4 regions of the Shewanella sp. SW32 genome follow, and region 4 is predicted to be linked to each of the others. Evidence: predicted binding sites of a transcription regulator. Region 4 holds the regulator's gene; each other region holds the start of a gene.

Region 1 (4,597 bases), on a different contig from region 4:
CCTGTATTCTTCCTGAAATTCATCATCCTGACGATACAAATCACTGTCCCTAATCATCCTTGAAAAGCAATCCTGCTTTTCCTTAGCCTATCCGAGGCGAATGACAGTTTTCCTACCGTCAGCGATTTCAACCTTGAAATCTTAATTCGTTGCTTCTTGCGTCCCTTTGGCCTGTTTCGCTTTCCTTGCTATCCATTTGCTTTGGCCATGAGTGAATTCTACGTTAACCCTAACGTTTTTGTTCGGCTCAAAGAACGGACTACAAAATTAATTACGGACCAACCAAAGAAAAATAAATACAAACCAATGATTCTATTTAAAATTAAATATTAAAGGACAAAAAACAATCAAAAAGAAAACATTATGTCCTACAACGTTTGTAAGCGATCTCTCACACGGGCATGGGCATCTCACTCTGGCAATTTTTTTAACGTTTAAAAAAGCGGCAGATCATCTGCGCAAACATCACCCAATCTGCCATCAAACTGTAAAAAGGATACTGAAATGTCGCGGGTCGATTCTTCTCAAATACGAAGTGTCCCACCCACGCAAAACCATAACCAACAATAGGAATGAACCAACATAGCCACCAGGCTTGTGAAACCAAGGCAATGCCAATCAGCAGCAGAACTAAACAACTGCCAACAAAGTGTAATTGCCGACAAATCGGGTGCTGGTGTTGGGATAAATAGAAAGGATAAAAATCGGCGAAACGTTTATAAGAGTTAGTCATCTTGTTGAACCGAATAGAATAAAAGCTGGCCATGGACACTGCCGATACTCAGCTCGCCTATGGATACAAAGTCATGCTGAGTAAACAGTTGCAAGTGGTTCTCCTGAGCGATAAACACACCAATGCCATCCAAATCAGGCTGCTCATCACACCAACTCACCACAGCTTGCACCAACTTATGTCCAAGTCCTTTGTGCTGTTCATTTGGTGCAAGAGCAATAAACTGCAAAATACCGCAGTGCTTACTGGGTAAAAGTTCAATAATACTGGACTCTTTGTTCATTAGTGCTTGAGTCGATTGCCAACCTGTACCTAACAACATCTTTAAGCGCCAATGCCAATAACGCCCTTCCCCTAAAGGCACTTCTTGAGTAACTACACAGGCTAACCCAAAGAGTCTTTCATGGTCGAATAAACCAATGAGGGCTTGTTTTTGTTGCCATAACGTATTGAGTTCTTCCCTGATTGCGGCGCGCAATTTTTGCTCATAAGCGGCTTTGTCTGAGGTAAAGAGTGAATCGACAAAAAAAGGATCATCATGGTAAGCGTTATAGAGAATAGAAGCGGCAATGCGTAAGTCTTCCGCGGTCAAATAGACTGCGCGGCAGTCCTCTAGAATTTCATTGTCCATCGTTAGCATTCCTTGACTTAGCTCACACTTTTTTATGCGTAACTGTTAATCTACCAAGGAAACTAAAAAGTGCAAATTTTAATCATAGATTGCATTTTTCAATCAGGCGCTTACTCTAAACGAAGGCACTATACTGAAAAGGAAATAATGATGGATACAACTCCAGTAGACTTAAGCCACTTGTTTGAGCAACTCGGTTTAGACAGTAGCGACGAGGCCATAGCGCAGTTTATTGCAACCCATGATATCGACCATCACATCCATTTAAGCCAAGCGCCCTTTTGGACCCCTGCCCAAAAGAGCTTTATCATTGAAGGTTTAGAAGCCGATGCCCTCTGGACTGAGCCCATTGAGCAATTAGACACTCAGCTACGTAAACGATAAGACTCGTTGGTTCAGATTTTACCGTAAGCCGTTTCACCCCAACCCACTAAGGCATTGTTGCTCAGCACGATAGGCGTGCATTCATCCTTAGTGGTTTTTCCATCGCCATTATTACGCTGGGTACGATAAAACAACACTAAGACTTCTTTATTGGCTTCACCTTGTTGAGCACTTTGTTGAATATAGGCTTCACTAAAATCAGCGGTGCCCATTAAGATTATCACTTGGTCTTTAGGCATGCCTAAGCTCAGTTTGGTTAAGTTAGTGCGATTTTTATCCTGCACTTTCTCCCAAGATTCGCTGCTATCCCAGCCCGATTCTCCATCACCGACATTGACCACGCAGCCGCTAAGACCTAAGCTTGCGAGCCCTAAAAAAGTGATGGCGATAAGTTTGTTATTTAATTTATGGTTCATCATGTGACATCCTGTGTAATTATTATTGAAGCTTAAAAATGGTATTTCGGCTGGACAATAAGCAAAATAAATGCCACAAGACAACACACTGTTTTTAAATGAAAAAATTAATTATTATTTTAAAATTGGTTTAAACAATTCAACAAATTAAGGAATTTTGCTAATTATGAGTCCCCTTGACCAAGTATTAGCGGCAGCACGTTCGCTCGAAGCCTGCGGTAAAGTACCGAGCCTTGCCTTAATTAAAACCCGTTTAGGTAGTAGCCTACCTTTACCTATATTGATCCAAGGCTTACAGCAATTTAAATCTATGCCTAAGGCGGATCGCGAGCGTTTAGCTGAGTTGCAAACTATCAGCCCTACAACTGACACTCCCGCAACTAACGATACCTTAACCCTTGCAGTGCTCGCCGAGCGCCTGCAGATACAACAGGCGTATTTTGAACGTCATGCTGAGCAGCAAAAAACAGAAATAATGCAATTAAAAAACGAACTGCTTGAACTTAAACAACGCATCAACTTATTAGAAATCCAAGGAAAAACAGCTTAATGTTTGTTACTGAACTGCGCTTCGAATGCTTCGCCGACACCACGATATCTGCCGCCGAGAAGGCCATTAATCAGCTCCTTGAAGCCTATCGAGCTAATGGCCAAATCTTAGGACGAGAATTTGCGGTCGCCTTTAATGACGGTGAGTTTAGAGTGCGTTTATTGATGCCAGAGAAAAGCAGTTTAGCGCACAAATATCACAGCCCTTGGGTCAAAAAAGCCTTAGTAGAATTAACCGACGCTAAACTACTCGCGCCGCGGGAAAAGTTTATTGGTCAGGATATCAATTCTGAAGTAAGTAATACCGAAACACCCAGCTGGCAACTGCTATACACCAGTTTTGTGCATATGTGCTCGCCCCTACGCAGCGGCGACACTTTATTGCCCATTCCCCTGTACCGTATACCCGCAACCTTTAATGGCGATCATAAACGTATTATCCGTTGGCAGAGCGAATGGCAAGCCTGCGACGAGCTGCAAATGGCGGCGGCCACCAAGGCTGAATTTGCCGCGCTAGAGGAATTATCGAGTCCTGACAGTGATTTATTTCGCAGAGGTTGGGATTTGCGCGGTCGTATCGAATATCTCACTCAGATCCCGACCTATTACTACTTATATCGCATTGGCGGCCAAGATTTGGCCTCAGAAAAAACGCGACCTTGCCCACGTTGTGGCAGTCATGATTGGAAACTCGATGAACCTTTATTGGATATGTTCCATTTTCGCTGCGAGCCTTGCCGCATAGTGTCGAATCTGTCTTGGGATCATCAATAACATCTGTTTATCCCCTTGCAGAACTCAACCTAAGATAAGCCAGGCTTAGGTTGAGTTAATACTTAGGTTGATAATAAAAATGTCGCTCACAGAAGTTAACGTTTACCGAAAAGGTTTTGCCACATACGTTTAAAACTGGCGAAAATACCAGGATGTTCTAATGCGGGCATAGGTAATTCTTCATGTTTAACGGGTGGTGCTATCCGTGGCGATAATGCTTCAATAAACGCAGTCAAACTCGAGGACAATTGCTCAGATTGCACTTCACCAGGGATTTCAATCCATACGCTACCATCACTGTTATTGATGGTGAGCATTTTATCTCCCTCATCTAACAGACCGATAAACCAAGTCGGTGACTGCTTCAGTTTTTTCTTCATCATCAGATGACCAATCAAGTTTTGTTGCAGGCAATTAAAATCGTCATCATTCCAGACTTGCAGTAACTCCCCTGTGCCCCACTTAGAGTCAAATAATACTGGGGCGGAGAAATAATGACCGTAAAAATCATTGATCTCTGGCCATAAAGTTAACTCCAGTGCATGCTCTACATTGGCGAAACTGCCTTCAACTTTGCGTTTCACTGGCTGCCAAGAAACGGCCTGTTCAAGATCCGGTTGAAATTCGCCTTGAATACACACAGAAGACTCACCCTGTGGGTAATAACGCGGTAGTTCACCTAAACTCGTTAAGTAAGCTTGATGATAGTTTTGCAAAAATTTATCGAGTGCGGGCAGACAAGACACTTAAGCACAATCCAATTTCAGGTATAATGTGCGCCTATTTTGACATGGAAACAGTATTGATGACACAGAATCACGATCCCTATAGTGATGCGCAAGCGCTTGTTGGCCTGACTTTAGGTAAAGCCACCGACTACCAAGCCGAGTATGATGCGTCGCTGCTGCAAGGGGTTCCACGCTCACTAAACCGTAATGCTATTGCACTCACTGGGACGTTACCGTTTCATGGTGCCGATATCTGGACGGGTTATGAGCTGTCTTGGTTAAATGCCAAAGGTAAGCCTATGGTGGCCATAGCTGAATTTCATTTAAGCTATGAAAGCCTGAATCTGATTGAGTCGAAATCGTTCAAACTGTATCTCAATAG
Region 2 (4,597 bases), on a different contig from region 4:
TGGATGTGTTAGAGCAACAAGTCGATCTCTGGATAGCCAGTAAGAAGCAGGCCTAATGCCTTAATGCTTAGCCGTGAAGCACTGTTAACTTGCTTCACGACTAAAGCGACATAAGTGAAAGTCTTAAGCTGCGCCCAATAAAAAAGCCACTCGAAAGTGGCTTTTTTATTGGTACCATTATCCCGTTAGATAACAGAACCCTTCTCACTGTGGGTCACTATATTTGTTGCATTAATATATGCTTTAGCACTTGCCTTCACATCATTTAACACACAGTTGCGACTTTAGGGTACAGGGAGACAAAACTTGTGTTCAAGGCTGCAAACCATCAATAAAAAAATTACCTCAGCGATAAGGCTGAGGTAAACCAAAAACTAGGATGATGGTTTAAAGAGCCAACATTGTTTTAGTTCTCAAACTTCTGTTGGCTGTGATCCAAAACTGCATTAACGCCGACCTGTATACAAAAATTGAAAGGGGTCATTTCCAATAAACGTATAGGACTCAGATCATTCCGAATCAACTGTTACCATTGTATTCAATTAAGAACAGAGTTCAAGGATGTTATAAAAAAGTGCTTTAGTAACCCCTAAAAAACCATCAACAAATGTACTCATTAACTCAACCTAAAGTATTGATTTTAAATGACCAGAAAAGTACCTGCCCAATTTAAAACCACATAAGACTGCTTTTGAGAACAATGTTTCCTATTTTACTGACGTTTACTGAATAATTCGACATAGGGAGCATCCCAATACGGTGGCGTTCCTATGTGATCTTTGATGAATTCGATAAAAGAACTAACCTTAGGTGCTAAGTGCTTACGACGGGGATAAACCGCCTGCAATGGCAGATGGTGGGTCAATTGCCAATCCTTCAGTAAAGGCACTAATGTCCCCTTGGCAATCTCATCTTCCATCAGATAACTCGCAAGATACACAACCCCAAGACCACTGATTGCAGCAGATTTTAATGCTGGTGCGTTATCCACCCTGAAATTACCCGATACGCCAATTTCACAGTAGTCATCACCCTTCTTAAATTGCCACATGCTGTGCTCGTGCCACTCGCCTTGATAGACCAAACAGTTGTGGTCAACTAACTGCTCAGGTCGAGTTGGCTCGCCATGTTGAGCAATATAGCCAGGCGAAGCAACTAACAGGAATTGGCACTTCATCAGAGGTCTAGCAACCATGCCAAGCGGTAATTGCTCAGACATAGTTAACAGTAAGTCTAAGCCTTCGCTCACGACATCCACTTTATGGTCCAGTAAGCTCACTTGTAGCTCAAGCTCAGGGTGTTTTGCCATAAAAGATGGCAACGCAGGAATGATATGCATCACCCCAAAGGATTGGGAAATTCCCACTTTAAGCACGCCGCGGGTCGCATCATTTAAGTTATGCACGCTGGCTATCGCTTGTTCAGCGTCACGTAGCAATTCTTCACCTTGCAGATACAGCAAATGCCCTGCTTCAGTCAGGCTTAAGCTGCGGGTGGTACGTTGAATTAATTGAACACCAAGTCTATGTTCAAGATCGGCGACTTGTGTACTGACCTTAGACTTAGAGATCCCAAGCCTTCTTGCGGCGGCACTAAAACTACCTGCTCTGGCCACATGAGTAAAAATCGCAATAGGTTCTAACAGTTCTAACATGGAAGTCGCCTTAAGCTGTTTACGACAATGATATTAACTTTCGGTGAGCAGCTATGGTTAGCGTAATCATCGCTTAAAAATAACCATAGCATTGATATCTCGCATCAAAATGATATAACGCAGAGATTTAGACCGAAAAAGTCCACTAAAGTAGGGGGTTATATCTGACTGATATGCCAGCTTTTAATTATATTTTAAGAGTATACCAAATATTCGTCTCTAGACTGTAACATTCCGAACTAAATCGCTGCAAGCCTAGCCTATAAGCCACATCAACTTAGCCATAAGGGTTGTCGCCACGATTAAACCGTAGCCAATAAAAAAGCCCCTAGTCGATAAATTGACTAGGGGCGTAGCATTCAAGTTTGACTCATGCACAAGGAGATAGAAGTTATTGCAGTTAAAACTAAGGGCGATTCGCAAGAACTATTTACAAGAACTATTCACGCAGTTCCTTGGTTGAGTTTTGTGTCAACACATAAGGTGCTAGTTCTGGCACTTCTTGGCGCAATTGATTTTCAAGCACTAACAAATTTTCAAATCGGTCGCACAAACGGTCAGCCTTAGCTTCTAATCCCTTAGATTGGCTCTCAACTTGTTGCTCAATATCTTGGCCTAAATTGTCCATTTTTTTGGAGAAGGTATCCATCTTGGCTTCAAAATTCTCACCGCCACCAGACATGATTTGGCCACCTAAGTTCATCATAATTGCGCCAATTGAATTCTGGACAATTTGTTCCATTTCCTGCTCGAATTCATCGTTAAATGTACTTTGCATCGAGTCTTCAGTCGCCCCTAAATAGAAGCTATCACCATTCTTATAAGCCACTGAATCAACCCGTTTTTGAACGCCAGCCATCATTTCATCAAATTTTGCACCAGCGGCATCACCCATTAAAGGTGTTAAGGCCATACCAACCGCTTTGGAAGCAAGAGATACTGCCTCATTCACCAGTTCAATCACTTCTGGCACTTGAGTCGAAACTTCATCGGCATATTGAGTAACCAATTTTTTCTGCTTGTCGGTTAAGTTAACTTGCTTACCTTCCACAAATAACTTGTCAACTTCGATGCGATACTTTTCTGTGCCCTTCTCGCTCATGACTAATTTTTTAGGCTCAACCATAACGTCATAATTTAAGGAAACTTCACAGCGTTCATCTATTTTTGGCTCTGTTTGTGCTTGCGCCAGCTGCACGCTAGATGTTCCTAAAATCACGCCAGATAATGCAAATCCAGTTAATAACTTATTTAATTTCATTTTTGTTCGTCCTTTAATCTGAATAATTCGATAAACCTAAACTACTGAATAGCTTATAGCAGGAGACGTGCCAACTTTATAACAATTTGATTATGTTGAATTTTTAAAAGTTAGCACTAAAAGGTCATTAGCGAAATTCGCTAACATTTAGTCTAATAGTGCTAATAAAAACGAGAGATAAGACTAGAAAATAGAACGACCGAGACGCTGACTGAGATGCTCAAGCATCGCAGTGCCCGCAAGTGAGTTGCCATTATTATCGAGTTCTGGCGACCATACACAAATCGACAGTTCTCCAGGGATCACGGCAATAATACCTCCGCCGACGCCACTTTTACCTGGCATACCAACACGATAAGCAAACTCACCCGCACCATCGTATAGGCCCGAAGTCGCCAACAGAGCGTTAAGTTGCCGAGTTTGCACTTGAGAGATAAGCTCAGTCCCTGTGATACTTTTACCGCGATTAGCCAAATACAACATGGCCTTAGACAAGTCAGCACAATTCATCTTCAAGGCGCAATAATGAAAATAGGTGCGCAGCACAGTATCAACATCGCCTTGAAAATTACCAAACGACTTCATCAAATAAGCGATAGCCGCATTGCGCGCACTATGCTGATATTCTGAATCTGCTACTTGTTTATCGAAACACACTTTATCGTTTTGGCTTAGTTGCCTGACTAACTCAAGCATTCTGTGTTTAGGTGCCCCTAAACGACTCTGCAATAAGTCCGCAATCACTAACGCGCCAGCATTGATAAATGGGTTGCGCGGCTTGCCACGTTCTAACTCGACTTGTACTAAAGAGTTGAATGAATGACCCGAAGGTTCTTTGCCAACACGGCTCCAAATTTCGGCTTCTTCATATAAAGTTAACGCTAAGGTTAAGCTGAAAACTTTGGAGATACTTTGAATCGAAAACGGCTCAAGGTAATCGCCCGCACCTAAAGTTTCACCGTCAACAGTCGTGACGGCAATACCTAATTTGCCAGCATCAACGCTGGCCAGTGCGGGGATATAATTTGCAACCTTTCCTTGGCCGAGCAAGGGTCGAACTTTCTCGACCACTTCCTCAAGTAATGCCAACTCGGGCATTAACCCCACCAAATGTCGTACAGTTCGCTAACTTCAACCTGAGACACTTTTTGGGTCGCCCAGAATGCCTTAACTGCAGCAATATCTTCTTCGGTACATTTCCCAATCGTTTGAGTGGCGATAATGCCTTCCCATTCGATGTGGCCGCCGCCATGGAAACCTAATTTACGGGTTTCGATCACTTCATCGATGAATTTATCTACAGTTGCATCGATATCGGCTTCAGATACTGATGCATCAAAAGTCCAAGCCATATCGAAACCTAACTCTTGGAATTCATCAACGCGCATTTTCTTACGTAAACGACGGCTACGATTAGTTGCCATAGTGATTTTCCCTTTTGTGTTTAAAATTAGCTAAAATTGAGTTCGTGATTAAGCGATACGCTCAAACATCAGATCCCATACACCGTGACCCAGTCTATGGCCGCGGGCTTCAAACTTTGTCAATGGACGATGATCAGGACGCGGCACAACACTGCCATCGGCCGACTGGTTTTGATAACCCAGTGCGGCTTGCATCACCTCTAACATATGCTCGCTGTACTCTTCCCAGTCAGTGGCCATATGGAACACACCGCCAAT
Region 3 (4,597 bases), on a different contig from region 4:
TTAGTTCAAGCAGGTACAACGGTACTGTCTTCAGCTAACCAAAATACGGGTTTAGTGATGGGCTTACTGCGCTAATGTTATTCAGTTAGTCAGTGTTAGTTTTAATGCCAGTAAGCTTAGCTTGCTGGCATTTTTTTATGGTGTGCATGCCATTTCAGTCTAGTTTTTACAGTGCTATACACTCTATTTTTTAAATATCGATTTTAGTTGTGGGCTTGTGTAGTCGCTTTAGTTAGTTATGCCTGAACTCAGGTCTAACCCAAATGCTCGTTATTTAATGGAGAACTACATATGTTAGGTGTTCACACTAATTACGCTTCAATTGTTGCTCAAGGTGCTGTTAACAAAAGCAATAACCTATTGACTAATGCAATGGAGCGTTTATCGACAGGTTTACGTATCAATAGCGCATCTGATGATGCTGCTGGTTTGCAAATTGCTAACCGCATGAGCGCTAACGTTAAAGGTATGGAAACCGCTTCACGTAATATTTCTGATGCGACCTCTATGCTACAAACTGCTGATGGTGCGTTAGAAGAATTAACGACCATTGCTAATCGCCAGAAAGAACTCGCCACTCAAGCGGCAAACGGTGTTAACTCTGCTGATGATTTAACGGCTCTGAATGATGAGTTTACTCAATTAAACACCGAAATTACCCGTATTCTCGATAATACAACTTATGCCGGTAATAACTTATTCACCAAGTTGGAGGCTGGTGTTACCTTCCAAATTGGTGCCGGAACGGGTGAAAAATTGGTTGTTACAACAACAGCCATAGATGATGCTGCGCTGGCGGCTGGTGATTTAACTACTGGCGCGAATGCGGCAATTGCCCTTGTTGATACTTTCATCGCAGCAGTCGGTACAGAACGTTCTACACTAGGCGCCAACATTAACCGTCTTGGACATACTGCAGCTAACCTTGCCAGTGTGACTGAAAATACCAAAGCTGCCGCTGGACGTATTATGGATGCCGATTTCGCGGTTGAATCTGCCAATATGACCCGCAATCAATTATTAGTTCAAGCGGGTACAACGGTACTGTCTTCTGCTAACCAAAATACAGGTTTAGTGATGGGGCTACTGCGTTAATTACGCCGAGTTGAGTTAGTTTTAAGTGCCAGTAAGCTTAGCTTGCTGGCATTTTTTATGGCGTTTTGTGGATGCCATTTAAGTCTGTTTTTATAGAGGTGATCCCATCTATTTTTAAATAAGTTTTAGTTTTGCGCTGTTGCTGTCGCCTTACTTAGTTATGGAGCTATACCGGGATTCAGGCATAGCCAAGATAACTGTTTTTTCTAGGAGAGCTGATATGTTAGGTGTTCACACTAATTACGCGTCAATTGTTGCACAAGGTGCTGTTAATAAAAGTAATAATCTATTAACTAATGCTATGGAGCGTCTGTCGACGGGTTTACGTATCAATAGCGCATCTGATGATGCAGCGGGTTTGCAAATTGCTAACCGCATGAGCGCTAACGTAAAGGGCATGGAAACGGCTTCACGCAATATTTCTGATGCGACCTCTATGCTGCAAACCGCTGATGGTGCGTTAGAAGAATTAACGACTATTGCTAACCGCCAGAAAGAATTGGCGACTCAAGCATCAAACGGCGTTAACTCTACAGCAGATTTAAAAGCGTTGGATGATGAGTTTAAGCAATTAAATGCAGAAATTACCCGTATTGTAGAAAATACAACCTATGCGGGTAATAACTTATTTAAAGATGCTACTGATGGTGTGCTCGTCAAAGGTGTGACCTTTCAGATTGGCTCGGATGGAGCAGAGCAAATGTCAGTTACCTTAGGTGCTATTGATAAGACAGTTACTGGTGATTTGTTGACTTCTGCAGCCGCCAATACGGCTATCGGGGCTGTTGATACCTTCTTGGCTAAAGTGGGGACAGAACGTTCAACCTTAGGTGCCAACATTAACCGTCTTGGCCATACTGCGGCTAACCTTGCCAGCGTAACTGAAAATACTAAAGCCGCTGCCGGCCGTATTATGGATGCCGATTTCGCGGTTGAATCTGCCAATATGACACGTAATCAATTATTAGTTCAGGCGGGTACAACGGTACTATCTTCAGCTAATCAGAACACGGGTTTAGTCATGGGTCTATTGCGTTAATGTTATTGGGCAAGTGATGTCATTGGTCACGGCTAAAATGCCAGTTAGTTGCGCTGACTGGCATTTTTATTTTAGCCACGGTTTATGTATTGGTCGGTAGTCGCTAAACCCGAGATTGAAACCTATAAGGTTCATGTTTTAGTGGGTAATTTTCGATAACACAAAGTGGAAGATGGTTTTCCTGTTTAAGTGTCCATGCGGAAGTATTTAGCTGTGTTTGGGCCAGTTAATTATTTAAATTTCTTTAAAAACAGTAACTTGTTTTTGGCATGCGTTTTGCTCTAGAACGAGTGGAGGTAGTCATGATTTCAGGTATGAATGCAGCACAATTTGCTCAGCAACTGATTGGCGCAGACCGCGCAGGTAAAGATACGCTTTACAAAGGCAAGCTAACTGCCAGCAAAACACAGTTAGATGCCTATACATTGCTCGAAAATAATATGAAGAAGATGGCCACTAAGCTGAGTGAAATGGGTGGCGATGCAGCTAAAGGCAAAATTGCTACGGTTACGGGCGAGAATGCGACCGCGACAGTTAAATCTGATGCGCCTAAGGGTAACTATGATTTGAGTGTGCATAAACTTGCGCAAGCGCATCAACTGACTAAAGCCTATTCCTCTGAAAGTGAATTGTTGCCAACGTCGGGCATTATCAGTATTCAAGTCGGTAGTGATCCGACTAAGCGTATGGAAATTGATTTGGCAACGGTTAATGGCGGTGCGGCTATTTCTGTGTCTCAGTTACGCGATGTGATCAATAAACAAGTGGGTAATCCTGGTGTACAAGCGTCATTAGTGCGCACAGGTAACCAAATCGAATTTATGCTGTCTTCAAAGGAATCGGGTGTCGCGAATCAAGTGAAGGTAGAGTTTAACGGTGCCGATTGGGGCATGACAGAACGTCGTGCAGCACAAGATGCGGAACTCACATTAAACGGTATCAGTATTACCAGCAGTAGTAACTATCTAGAAAATGTTGTTGATGGTGTCAGCCTCGAATTAGTCAAGGTGCATGCGGCTGGTGAAAGCAGCATGATTAAAGTCACAGACGATTTTGAAGCGAATAAGAAAGCGGTTAAGGATTTTGTCGATTCATTTAATTCTTTAATGACGCAAATTAATCAATTAACTCGTTCTATGGGCGTTAAGACCTCTGACTCTGGCTCTTCCGATAAAGATAAGGAAGACAAAACCACTGCAGTGAGTGAAGCGCAAATTGGTGTGTTGAAGGGGGATACCTCTATTCGCCTTCTCCAGTCTAAATTACGTGATTCTGTATTTGCAACGGCTGCTAATGGCATGCGTTTGTCTGATATCGGGATTGAGATTGGACGAGACGGAAAACTGAAAATTGATGATGCTAAGCTGACCGATAGCTTTAAAAGTGATCCAGAAAAAGTACAAGCCATGTTTACTGGTCCTGACAGTTATATCAAAAGCATAGAAAAGACCCTAAAACCTTTTACACAGTTCAATGGCTATATCGATCAAAAGCAGGAAGCGCTAAATAAGCAGATTAAAAGTGTGAATGACAGTATGGCGCGCCATGATTATCAAATGAATCAAAAGTATCAGATTTATTTAACCCAGTTTACGGCAATGGAATCCACCATTAATCAGTTTAATTCCGCAAGTCAGTTGTTTTCATAGGAAGCAGTAAAAAATGTTAAATGAGTACGATCCATTTAATGCCTACAAGCAAACCGCTTTAGATGCACAAGTAGCGGCAGCAACAACCCATGACATGGTGCGTATGTTACTTGATGGTTTATTGGAAGAACTAGAGCGGACCGCTGGCCATATGGAATACCAAAGGTTTGAGGCGAAAGGAATGAGTATCCATAAGTGCCTTAATATCGTGCATGGCTTGGACTCTATGCTTGACCTTGAAAATGGTGGTGAGGTTGCCGTGAGCTTACATCGTCTCTATGACTTTTGTAGCCGTCAGCTTGTCAGCGCCAGTGTCGAAAACAGTGCTGAAGCGCTAGTTCCAGTGACTCAGGTGATTACTAATGTCAGAGAAGGATGGACAAATCTCAATTAAGCAGTGGGCGCGTTTTGCGAATGCTTTACGCCAATATGCAGATGCTCAGGATTGGGAAAGCGTCCGAAAAGTGAACATCGCTTTGATCAAAGCACTGCAACAGGCTGGTGAGGCTCATGATATTGAGCAGAAATTGGCACGTGCAGAATTAAAGCGGGTTCATTCCCAAGTGCTACAAGAGTTGATCTTGGCTCGTGATGAATTAGCCGCTGAAATGGGTCGCTTTAAGGCGCAACAACCAGGTTTAGCCGCCTATCAATTAACACAAGTAAGTGGAGCTTTGGATGATCTCTGATCTTCTTTCAACTCGTCCTGTTGGCACAAATACCAGCTTGACGACTAAAGTGGCAAGTGCAGTTGATCAAGATAAATCAGAGTCATTTACCTTATTGGGGTTGCCAGTCGGATTGTCTGCAGCGC
Region 4 (4,597 bases):
CAGGTCCAGAACAAACACAGCGGTGATTCCGATAACAGAGTTAAAGATCAAAATACCCCAGATTTCATCGTTGAAGATCTGCGCAGTGCTGAGTTCAATGAGCAAGGACTAGTGAATAGCCGTGTGACGGCGAAACACATGGAACATTATGATTCAACGAATCAAACTTTCTTTACTCAACCTGTTTATCTTGTTTATCCAGACCAAGGTAAAGCACAATGGCAACTCAGGGCAGATCAGGGCAAGCTAAACAAGGAAACTGGCAAGGTTGTATTAGAAAATAATGTTATTATCGATGCCATTAGCCCAGAAGAACCGATTCAGACCTTGTCCACCAGTTATCTGGAACTCGATCTCAACACTATGATAATGACCTCTGACCGTACCATTTACGTCACAGGGAAAGATTTTAATATTCAAGGCCAAGGCCTTTATGCCGACCTCAACGCGCAAGAAGTGCAATTGACCAGTCAGGTAGTAGGAACATATGAAGCAAAATAACGTATTACTTGCCAGCCTAATGCTAATTATGAGCATGAGTGCTTTCGCGAAAGTCGGCGACTTAAAGCAGGAAGTTAAAATCAAAGCTGTGAGCCAAACTGCGGATATCAAAAACAACCAGATCATTTTCTTTGGTCCGGTTGAAGTTACCCAAGGCTCAATAAAAATCCAAGCAAATGAACTGCGTGCATTTTCCGCTGAAGGTGAAAATAGCAAAACTTTGGTCGCCACAGGTAACCCTGCTACGTATAGCCAAATATTAGACGATGGCCGTCCTGCATCGGCTAGCGCGAAAGAAATTCGTTACGATATGGCAAGCCGCACCTTAACACTGAAAGGTATGGCGTCATTAGATCAAGCGGGTAGCCAAGTTACAGGCAATTTAATCCGCTATAACATGATTCAACAGAAATTGATGGCCGAGAGTACTGGCAGTGGTGACGATCGCGTGATCACTATTATTCAGCCTGAAAACTATCAAGATGATGCTAAATCAGACGCTCCGGCGGATAAACCTGTAAAAAAGCAGGACTCTAAATGACCCAAATCACCTTAAGAGCACAAAATCTGGCGAAAAGTTACAAGAGTCGCCAAGTGGTTAAAGACGTCAGTCTGACGGTAAAAACCGGTCAAGTCGTTGGCCTACTCGGTCCAAACGGTGCAGGTAAAACCACGACCTTTTACATGGTTGTCGGGCTAGTGAAGAGCGATAAGGGACATATCTTTATCGACGATGATGATTTAACCGCAGATCCTATGCATCTGCGTGCCCGCAAAGGCATAGGTTACTTACCGCAAGAAGCCAGTATCTTTCGTAAGCTAACTGTTCATGACAACATCATGGCCGTACTGCAAACTCGTAAAGAACTTAAAAATGAAGAACGAGAAGAAGAACTAGAACATCTGCTCGAAGAGTTTCATATCACCCACATCCGTGACAGCCAAGGCATGTCATTGTCGGGTGGCGAACGTCGTCGCGTCGAAATTGCGCGGGCTTTAGCCGCTAATCCTAAGTTCATTTTGCTCGATGAACCGTTTGCTGGCGTCGATCCTATTTCGGTTATCGACATCAAGAAGATTATCGAACAACTCAAAAGTCGCGGCCTTGGCGTATTGATCACAGACCATAATGTCCGCGAGACATTAGATGTATGTGAACATGCTTATATTGTGAGTCACGGAAACCTGATTGCCGAAGGAACTCCAGCAGAGATCTTAGACAATCAGCAAGTTAGGGCTGTGTACTTAGGTGAACAATTCAGGCTATAGTTAATCGAGCGAAGCCAATGGAGGCAATTTATACCGCCATTGGGCTTCACTCAAGATAATAATAAGCGACCTTATCCAACAATAATAACGTAGGGATCAGCGGTAACATGAAAGCGTCACTCCAGCTCAAACTGGGTCAACAGTTAACCATGACGCCACAATTACAACAGGCCATACGTCTGTTGCAACTGTCGTCATTAGAACTGCAGCAAGAGATCCAGCAAGCATTAGATTCTAATCCCCTTCTCGAGCTGGAAGAGGATCAATTCGACGCCACTAAAACCCCTGTAAACCAAACGCTATCCGATACGGATTTCAGTGAATCTAGCACTCTGCCACCAGAAAAAGACAGCTCCACCATAGACACGGCAGAGTCGCTAACCAAAGAATCCATGCCTGATGAGCTCCCCATGGACACCACATGGGATGAAGTGTTTACCGCCTCCCCAAACTCAGGCCCCGGCGGCAGTCGTGAAGACGATATGCCCTTCCAAGGCGAGACCAGTGAAGGTTTGTACGAACACTTAGAATGGCAAAAAAACCTCACCCCGTTTTCTGAAACCGATTTAGCCATTGCCACCGCCATTATTGATGCCATTGACGATCAGGGCTATCTCACCCAAAGCACTGAAGAAATTCTCGAAGCCATGGGCAATCCTGAAGTTGAGCTTGACGAAGTCGAAGCCGTACTCAAGCGTATTCAGCATTTTGATCCCATAGGCGTTGCCGCCCGCGATTTAAGTGAATGCCTGCTGATCCAACTGTCGCATTTCGCCGCTGATACTCCCAACCTAGAAAATGCCCGCATGCTGATCAAAGATCATTTAGATCTGATCGCCGCCCGTGATTTTAGGTTATTGATGCGTAAGACTAAATTAAAAGAAGATGAATTAAGGGATGGTATAGCACTTATCCAAACCCTCAATCCTCGCCCAGGTTTGTTGATCACGCCCAATAATGACGAATACGTTATCCCAGATGTGTCTGTGTCGAAGAAAAATGGCCGCTGGGTGGTTGAGCTTAATCCTGACTGCATGCCCAAAATCAATGTAAATCAACATTATGCTTCAATGGCGCGCAGCACTAAAAACCAAGCCGATAGCCAATTTATTCGCGGCCATCTGCAAGAGGCTAAATGGTTTATTAAGAGCCTAGAAAGCCGTAACGACACTTTGCTTAAAGTTGCTAATTGCATAGTGCAATATCAGCAAGGTTTCTTTGAGTATGGTGAAGAAGCCATGAAGCCTATGGTGCTTAACGATATTGCCGAAGCGGTAGAAATGCATGAGTCCACCATCTCACGGGTCACAACTCAAAAATACATGCATACCCCTAAGGGACTTTTTGAACTAAAATACTTCTTCTCTAGCCACGTCGGTACTGACGATGGTGGTGAGTGCTCATCCACAGCAATCAGAGCCTTTATAAAGAAACTGGTGGCAGCGGAAAACCAGAAAAAACCATTAAGCGATAGTAAGATGGCACAACTTCTGGCAGAACAAGGGATCAACGTAGCCCGCAGAACCATTGCGAAGTACCGAGAGGCTATGCTTATTCCACCTTCTAATCAGCGTAAAAGTTTATAACCTACAGTGGATATCGGAGGACGTTTCTATGCAAATAAACCTGAGTGGGCACCATATCGAAATTACCGAATCGTTACGTGCATATGTAGAAGAAAAGTTTTCAAAACTTGAACGCCATTTCGAACAGATCAATAATGTGCACGTTGTGCTCAATGTTGAGAAAATGCAACAGATTGCCGAAGCGAGAATAAACCTCATAGGTGGTGAAGTTTTTGCGACTTCAGAGCATGCTGACATGTATGCCGCTATAGACGCCCTGATTGACAAGCTTGACCGTCAGGTTATTAAACACAAAGAGAAGTTAACAAAACACTAATAATGGAACTTTGTACCATACTGCGGCCGGAGTGCACTACCTGCGCCACTCCGGGCAGCAAGAAAAAGGTACTGGAACTCATCAGCGACTTAGTCGCTGCCCAGTACCCGACCCTCTCATCTCAAGAGATATTCGAAAGCCTAGTGGCGCGCGAAAAGATGGGGAGCACAGGTATAGGTAACGGCATCGCCATTCCACATGGTCGACTAGCCGATATAGATCAGCCCATTGCCATACTCATTAAGTGTGAAGAGCCGATAGCATTTGATGCTATCGATAAGCAACCTGTTGATATTTTATTTGCACTACTGGTGCCTGCAGACCAATGTCAGCAGCACTTAAGTACTTTGTCTTGCATGGCCGAAAAGCTGAGCGACAAGCAAATATTAAAGCAATTACGCAAGACGCATGATGAAACGGAACTCTATCAGGTAATCACTGGATGAAACTGGTCATAGTGTCGGGCCGCTCAGGCTCAGGCAAATCTGTCGCCCTTAGGGTACTCGAAGATCTCGGCTATTATTGTGTCGATAACCTTCCCTTGCCATTGATTGGCAGTTTGCTTGAGCAACTCAAAGGCAGTAACGATCTCGTCGCCATCAGTGTCGACGTGCGTAACATGCCTGAGCAGGATAAGGTCTTAGTGAAACAACTCGCTAGCCTACCTCCAGATACTGAGTTAACGAGCTTCTTCCTTAACTCCAGCGATAAAATTCTGCTCAAGCGTTACAGCGAAACCCGCCGTTTGCATCCTTTGTCGAAGAGCCGAGTCTCTTTGCAAGAAGCGATAAAGCTGGAGGGGAAACTGCTCGAGCCTATGTCAAAACTGGTCGATCACTACATAGATACGTCGAATCTGAATATCTATGATTTAAGCGACCAAGTCAGACAAATTCTCCTTGGTAGCGTCGATAAAGAACTCGTG

Evidence for each region. The regulator sigma-54, encoded in region 4, starts transcription at its own class of promoters, with help from an activator protein. The targets are predictions, from matches to a motif close to GTTGGCACGNNNNTNGNNT.
Region 1: a site for sigma-54 is predicted at 2,224-2,242, ahead of L5M28_RS00395 (DUF3192 domain-containing protein). Genes of this name have one in related genera too.
Region 2: a site for sigma-54 is predicted at 2,972-2,990, ahead of L5M28_RS12265 (YggN family protein). Genes of this name have one in related genera too.
Region 3: a site for sigma-54 is predicted at 2,398-2,416, ahead of fliD (flagellar filament capping protein FliD). Genes of this name have one in related genera too.

Annotation. Positions count from the first base shown of each region.
Region 1 covers NZ_JAKKSJ010000001.1:89,168-93,764, forward strand. The annotation lists gene L5M28_RS00380 (DUF962 domain-containing protein) at 428-733, opposite strand; gene L5M28_RS00385 (GNAT family N-acetyltransferase) at 726-1,364, opposite strand; gene L5M28_RS00390 (DUF2789 domain-containing protein) at 1,515-1,748, shown strand; gene L5M28_RS00395 (DUF3192 domain-containing protein) at 1,760-2,167, opposite strand; gene L5M28_RS00400 (ELKS/Rab6-interacting/CAST family protein) at 2,331-2,714, shown strand; gene L5M28_RS00405 (Zn-ribbon-containing protein) at 2,714-3,487, shown strand; gene syd (SecY-interacting protein) at 3,583-4,233, opposite strand; gene queF (NADPH-dependent 7-cyano-7-deazaguanine reductase QueF) at 4,293-4,597, shown strand, end outside.
Region 2 covers NZ_JAKKSJ010000018.1:21,054-25,650, reverse strand. The annotation lists gene L5M28_RS12275 (DUF885 domain-containing protein) at 1-56, shown strand, start outside; gene L5M28_RS12270 (LysR family transcriptional regulator) at 713-1,654, opposite strand; gene L5M28_RS12265 (YggN family protein) at 2,094-2,915, opposite strand; gene glsB (glutaminase B) at 3,099-4,013, opposite strand; gene L5M28_RS12255 (YggL family protein) at 4,013-4,339, opposite strand; gene trmB (tRNA (guanosine(46)-N7)-methyltransferase TrmB) at 4,388-4,597, opposite strand, start outside.
Region 3 covers NZ_JAKKSJ010000024.1:11,629-16,225, reverse strand. The annotation lists gene L5M28_RS15005 (flagellin) at 1-75, shown strand, start outside; gene L5M28_RS15000 (flagellin) at 292-1,095, shown strand; gene L5M28_RS14995 (flagellin) at 1,316-2,134, shown strand; gene fliD (flagellar filament capping protein FliD) at 2,437-3,783, shown strand; gene fliS (flagellar export chaperone FliS) at 3,797-4,177, shown strand; gene L5M28_RS14980 (hypothetical protein) at 4,146-4,472, shown strand; gene L5M28_RS14975 (flagellar hook-length control protein FliK) at 4,462-4,597, shown strand, end outside.
Region 4 covers NZ_JAKKSJ010000028.1:33,266-37,862, forward strand. The annotation lists gene lptC (LPS export ABC transporter periplasmic protein LptC) at 1-501, shown strand, start outside; gene lptA (lipopolysaccharide transport periplasmic protein LptA) at 488-1,042, shown strand; gene lptB (LPS export ABC transporter ATP-binding protein) at 1,039-1,770, shown strand; gene L5M28_RS16700 (RNA polymerase factor sigma-54) at 1,878-3,356, shown strand; gene hpf (ribosome hibernation promoting factor) at 3,385-3,672, shown strand; gene ptsN (PTS IIA-like nitrogen regulatory protein PtsN) at 3,675-4,118, shown strand; gene rapZ (RNase adapter RapZ) at 4,115-4,597, shown strand, end outside.